DNA from 2 places in the Salinivibrio sp. IB574 genome. Region 2 is predicted to be linked to the other one. Evidence: predicted binding sites of a transcription regulator. Region 2 holds the regulator's gene; the other holds the start of a gene.

Region 1 (3,410 bases), on a different contig from region 2:
TCATCTGAACTCGTGATCAGAGTCGGTAAGAAGTTGGTACACCCAGACTTCAAGTTTGCTTGGTGCATGGTTTCAATAGTGTCTGTTGTGATCGCATCGTTAAACATGACACCACCGCAACCATTAAGCTGCAGATCAATGAAGCCCGGGCTGACGTAAGCTCCGTCGAGTGAGCGTTTTTCTATCTCTGTCGGCAGCGCATGTTGCGGGCAAACGTCCTCAATCACGCCGTCACGGATGACAATAGCGTGGTCATCAAGCACTTCATGACCAGTAAAAATCCGGCAGTGGGTTAACGCATACATGCTGTTATTCCTTATAAATTATGAATGTTCTGGGCTTCAAGCTCCTGAAAATACTTCACTGTTTTTACTTTTAGTTCGGCAGTTGAAGGCGCATCGCACACAATCATGGCTTTAGGGTGCAGTTGCAGCGCGGAAACAGTCCATAAGTGATTGACCGACCCCTCCACTGCTGCTTGAAGTGCCTGAGCCTTATTGTGGCCAGTGACCAAAATCATGATCTCTTCAGCATCGAGTAGCGTCCCGACGCCAATGGTAAGCGCGTGCTTAGGTACTTGATTGATATCATTATCAAAGAAGCGAGAGTTTGCCATACGGGTATCTTCGGTCAAGGTTTTGATCCGTGTCCGAGAGGCCAGCGAAGAGGCAGGCTCGTTAAACGCAATGTGACCGTCGTTACCTACACCGCCCATAAAGAGGTGGATCTTGCCGTAGGATTTGATCTTGTCTTCATAACGTTTGCATTCCGCATCAACATCGCTCGCATTTCCGTTCAGTAAGTTGATGTTTTCTTCTTTAATATCAATATGCTTAAAGAAGTTTTCATACATGAAGGTGCGATATGATTGGTCATGATCGGCTGGAATATTGCAGTACTCGTCCATGTTGAACGTTACCACATGCTCAAAGCTCACTTCGCCCTGATTGAACAGGGTGATCAGTTGCTTATAAGTATTCAGTGGCGTACCGCCTGTTGGCAATCCGAGCACAAATGGGCGTTCGGCGCTTGGAGCGAATTTATTAATAGTATCAACGATATATCTAGCCGACCATAGGCCGACCTCATGGCTGGTTTGTAATGGAATGAGTCGCACAGGACACCTCGATAAATCAGTGGGCTTACGGGTACAGCATAACGAATATGCTCATTTATTTTCATCATAAAATAAGTTTTATGATCTGGCTAACATATTTCTCTGTTTTTGGTGTGGATCGGTGATAAATCTCACAAATAAGGGGGTTTTAATTTGCGAGGCGAATTTATTGGCATAAACTGCAATTGACTAACATTGTTTGACAAAAAAAGTGCTTTGGTCATTATCTCACGCGACACGCCAGACGCAGAAAACAACAAATACTGCGGCATGGCTCTGAGAACACATAGGGGGAACGAAGGTGAATATTCTTGGATACGCGCAACGTATAGGTCGTGCGCTGATGGTGCCGGTAGCGGTACTACCAGCTGCAGCGATCTTGATGGGGGTCGGCTACTGGCTTGACCCAACAGGTTGGGGTGGTAACAGCGCATTGGCTGCTTTCTTGATTAAATCAGGGGCAGCGATCATTGATATGGAAAATATGTCTTTACTGTTCGCCATTGGTGTGGCTTACGGCATGTCAAAAGATAAAGATGGTGCGGCTGCCTTGGCAGGTTTCGTCGGCTTTATGGTGATCACCACGCTTTGTGCGCCTGGTGCTGTAAGCCAAATTGGTCTCGTGGATGTTGCACTAGACAACAATGAGCTGGCGTTTAGCAAAATCAACAACCAATTTATCGGTATTTTAATTGGTGTGGTATCGGCAGAGCTTTACAACCGTTATAGCGGCGTAGAGCTGCCAAAAGCACTGGCGTTCTTCAGCGGCAAGCGTTTGGTTCCCATTCTTGTCTCTGTCGTCGCCATTGCGATTTCGTTCGTGTTGATGTTTGTATGGCCGGTCGTATTTGGTGGTCTGGTTCACTTCGGTGAAAGTATCACTAACTTAGGCGCCGCGGGTGCAGGTATCTACGGATTCTTCAACCGTCTATTGATTCCAGTTGGTCTTCACCATGCGCTTAACGCGGTATTCTGGTTCGACACTGTGGGTATCAATGACTTGGGCCGCTTCTGGATGGGCGCACAAGGTCTTGCTTCTGGAGAAGCAATTAAGGGAACCACAGGCATGTACATGGCCGGCTTCTTCCCTGTGATGATGTTTGGTTTACCGGGGGCGGCACTAGCGATTTACCACACTGCGCGTCCAGAGAACAAAGCACGTGTGGCATCTATCATGATTGCAGCCGGTTTTGCTTCATTCTTTACCGGTGTCACTGAACCACTCGAGTTTGCCTTCCTGTTCGTGGCACCTGTGTTGTTTGTGTTGCATGCGTTCTTGACAGGCATCTCTTTGTTCATCGCGGCCACCTTTAACTGGACTGCCGGTTTTGGCTTCTCTGCAGGCCTTGTCGACTTGGTGTTGTCGTCAAAAAACCCCGTTGCTAACGAGTGGTACATGCTACCTGTAATGGGCTTGGTATTCTTTGTGCTTTATTACGCGACATTCCGTGCGGCTATCATGGCCATGAACCTGAAAACCCCGGGTCGTGAAGATGACAGCATTGAAGGCGCATCTGCTGGAAACGCAAATACGAATGAAACCAGCGATAACCGTGAGCTTGCACGTAAGTACCTCAAAGCGTTGGGCGGACACCAAAACCTGACATCTATCGACGCTTGTATCACACGCTTGCGCCTATCGGTAGCAAACCGTGAAATCGTCGATGAAGCGAAACTCAAAGCCATTGGCGCGATGGGTGTCGTGAAGTTAGGGGATAATAACTTGCAAGTCATTCTTGGCCCATTGGCCGAAATCATTGCCGGTGAGATGAAGCAAATCCCGGATAATGAAGATTTGTCTGCAGTGAAATTGCCATAAGCGACCACACACAAAGACAATCTTAACCCGATAACGCCCGGCTAACGCTGGGCGTTTTTTTTATGCACGGGAGGTGGAATGAGCAAAAAAAGCGCATTTAGGGGCATGCGAGGGCGAGTTTAACAACAACTGGTTGAGTAAAGTGCCGGAATAAGAGATCATAGTACCCATGTAGCTGTAAAATTCGCACTGTTTTGATACGAGGTAACCTTGATGAGTGATGCTGAAGCTCGTCCAACCAATTTTATTCGTCAAATCATTGATAAAGATTTGGCGGAGGGAAAACACACATCAGTCGTGACCCGTTTCCCGCCGGAGCCTAATGGCTATCTGCATATCGGTCACGCTAAGTCTATTTGCCTGAACTTCGGTATTGCACAGGATTACCAAGGTGAGTGCAATTTGCGCTTTGATGATACCAACCCAGAAAAAGAAAACGTTGAGTACGTTGACTCGATCAAACGCGACGTGCAA
Region 2 (3,410 bases):
CGATCCCTTGATGCCGAAAGTGTTTATTAGTGAATTGATGGTGGGCCAATGCTCGACAACATTGCAATCTATCGTGCGCGACTTAGTGGCGAACGTGGATGATGATGCGCTGAAAGGGAGCGATTTTCTTCATCAAGGACGTTTGTGGGAGTTGGATTGGCAAACCTACAAGACGTTAGCGGATGAAAGTGAATATGCAGCTTGGGTGGCAGCGCATGGCTATGGGGCGAACCACTTTACTGTCAGTGTGAATCAGCTGAATAACCATGATAACTGTCAAGCGGTCAACGATACCTTGCGCCAAAATGGGTTTACCATTAATGAATCTGGCGGGGAGGTCAAAGGGGATGCATCAGTCTTTTTGGAGCAATCCTCGACGATGGCTGATCGCGTGCCGGTGCAGTTTAGCGATGCACGCCATGATATTCCGGGTGGTTTCTACGAGTTTGCGAAACGGTATCCGCTTCCGGACGGTGAACTTTATCAAGGTTTTGTCGCCGCCTCGGCTGATAAAATCTTTGAAAGTACGCATCAATAGTGGCGAGAGAAGAAAAGGAGAGCGATGCTCTCCTTTTTTGGTTGGCGGTGTTTAGCGACTTTCAATATCGAGCCAGAATTTATCGTCAATTGCCTGAGTCTCATTACTCAGATGTGGGTTGTCGACCCGAATAAACGTGCGCTCACCAATATTGGCTTTCTCAAAGGTCTCTTTTACCAGAGGGGCATTCTCAAAAAATTCGATGAAGGATCCGTCTTGATAGGCGGCCGCAAACGCATCGTTGAGCATGGTCGCTACCTCTGGGTTTTGGGGCGATACAAACAAGAACATTGGGAAGCGGTAGATCAGCATTAAGTGCGGATCAACCAACAGATTTGTATATTGAGGTCGCTCTGCCAGCTCGCTAAAAGGTTCGATAAGCGCACGCGGGAAGAGGTCGGCCCGTCCGGTATCGACGCCTTTAAAGATATTCTCAAAGCTTGAGATTTCTCGAACCCGAAATCCCGCCGACTGCAAGACCTTCACATCCGCCCAGCCTTGCCCTTGGATCATGGTCAGATTATTGAGCCCTGCTTGGTCACTGATTTGTGCAAGCTTGGGTTCGGTGGCTTGATTGGTAATGAACAAGCGATGGCCTAATAGACCCCGAAAGACTGGATAACGGATGGGAAGTAACTCTGACTCAAGGGTACGGTCGGCCCCGAGCCAATCTACCGTCAGTCGTCCTTGTTTCAGCATTTCCACTTTACGAGACTGAGAGCCAATTTGGCCTTGAAAGGCCTGTAAAGTGACAGACTCACCCGATTTTTCCGCTAAAAACTCAATCAAGTCGATAGCGTATAAATCGAGGGCAGAGCCAGCCCGTGGTTCTGGATGGACAATGGTGATATTCGCCGCAGCAGTTGAAGAAACCGCCGCGAGTAGCAATGCAGCAAGGGTTTGACGTAAGCTTCTCATAAACGACATCCTGTTAATCAGTTGTTAGATTGGTCGTTTTTGAAGTGTAGAACTTAGGTAATGAGTTTCCAGTCAATAAAAATAAAAAAACCGACGCAAAAGCGCCGGTTTTGTCGCAACACGCGAGGATTAGCGTGTGCCGTAAACCACAATGGTTTTACCGTGAGCTGAGATAAGGTTCTGCTCTTCCAGCATTTTAAGGATACGCCCAACCGTCTCACGCGAACAGCCAACAATCTGACCAATCTCTTGACGTGTGATCTTGATTTGCATGCCATCAGGGTGAGTCATGGCGTCAGGTTGCTTCGCCAAGTTCAGTAGGGTTTGCGCAATGCGGCCGGTCACGTCCAGGAAGGCAAGGTCTCCCACTTTCTGGCTGGTCACTTGCAGGCGACGCGCCATCTGAGAGGATAGACGCATCAAAATGTCTGGGTTAACTTGGATCAGCTGGCGGAATTTCTTGAATGAAATTTCTGCCACTTCGCAAGGTGATTTCGCACGTACCCATGCGGTGCGCTCTTGGTCCTCTTCGAACAGACCAAGTTCGCCGATGAAGTCACCTTGGTTAAGGTAAGACAGGATCATCTCCTTGCCTTCTTCATCTTTGATTAGTACGGCCACAGAACCTTTCACGATGTAGTACAAGGTCTCCGCCTTTTCCCCTGCATGGATCAGAGTACTTTTGGACGGGTACTTGTGAATATGACAATGTGAAAGGAACCACTCGAGTGTAGGGTCTGTTTGAGGTTTTCCTGGAACCATATAACTTATTTCCTCTGCATGTGTTGCCCGGCAACGACGTCCTGTCTTTGTCTGAATGGAAACCCATCAGTCCAATGCACAGAATACGAGGTCTTGGCGCAGGCTACAAGCTCACTGTATGTTAACAAGAGTGTATCTTTTTTCTATCTGGATTTCTTGATTTTGATCTAAGCCAACCGCCTAAAAATTCGGCAAAAATGTGGCTAAGATCACGACCTGAGAAGTAATACACGTTAAGTGCGCTACGGCGGTTAACCTATCTTGCCTTTCTCAATCAACTGTTGGATCAAGGGGCGAATAATCAGCTCCATTGCAAATCCCATTTTACCGCCGGGCACGACCAGCGTGTTGTGCCGAGACATAAACGCGCCACTGATCATTTGCAGTAAGTAAGGAAAATCGACGTTCTTCATACCACGAAAGCGGATCACGACAAAGCTTTCGTCGAGTGACGGGATCCCTTTTGCATTCAGCGGGTTGGAAGTGTCTACGGTCGGGACTCGTTGGAAGTTAATATGCGTGCGAGAAAACTGCGGCGTAATGTAGTGCAAATAATCATCCATGGAGCGCACGATCGAGTCCGTGACGGCCTCGCGGGAATGGCCGCGGTCGCGCGTATCGCGGACAAACTTTTGAATCCACTCCAAGTTAACGATAGGCACCATGCCGATCAGTAAATCAACATGCTGGGCGACATTGACGTCACCATCCACCACCCCGCCATGCAAGCCTTCATAAAATAATACGTCGGTATTTTCAGGCAGATCTTGCCAGGGAGTGAAGGTGCCCGGCATTTGGTTATAAGGCACGGCTTCATCAAAGGTGTGTAGATAACGACGGTATTTACCTGTGCCTTGTTCGCCATATTCTTTAAAAAATTGCTCAAGGCGTGGGAAGTCGTTGGCCGTGGGGCCAAAGTAGCTAATATGACGACCTTGTTCACGGGCTTTACGGATCTCAACATCCATTTCTGGCCGCGTGAAGCGGTGAAAGCTATCGCCCTCTAACCAAGAGGCTTTGATGTTCATCATATTGAACATCTTACGAAACGCTTCGGAGGTGGTGGTTGTGCCTGCGCCGGATGAACCGGTCACAGCGATGATTGGGTGTTTAGCCGACATGACGAGCCCTGTCATTGATCAGTCTGAATTTACACCGCAGCCCACAAGGGGAGGCGGTGTTACGGTCTGAG

What was found. Region 2 encodes CRP, which controls carbon source genes, mostly activating them, when cyclic AMP is high. Its sites were predicted from a motif close to TGTGANNNNNNTCACA; they were not measured.
Region 1: the regulator CRP is predicted to act here: its motif matches at 1,238-1,253, upstream of nagE (N-acetylglucosamine-specific PTS transporter subunit IIBC).

The regions. Positions count from the first base shown of each region.
Region 1 is NZ_MUFN01000021.1:36,965-40,374, forward strand. Features, by position in the region: gene nagA (N-acetylglucosamine-6-phosphate deacetylase) at 1-305, opposite strand, end outside; gene nagB (glucosamine-6-phosphate deaminase) at 317-1,117, opposite strand; gene nagE (N-acetylglucosamine-specific PTS transporter subunit IIBC) at 1,419-2,936, shown strand; gene glnS (glutamine--tRNA ligase) at 3,150-3,410, shown strand, end outside.
Region 2 is NZ_MUFN01000025.1:50,913-54,322, forward strand. Features, by position in the region: gene BZJ17_RS12760 (DUF1338 domain-containing protein) at 1-538, shown strand, start outside; gene BZJ17_RS12765 (hypothetical protein) at 590-1,456, opposite strand; gene crp (cAMP-activated global transcriptional regulator CRP) at 1,586-2,218, opposite strand; gene BZJ17_RS12775 (phosphoribulokinase) at 2,470-3,339, opposite strand; gene BZJ17_RS12780 (YheU family protein) at 3,399-3,410, opposite strand, start outside.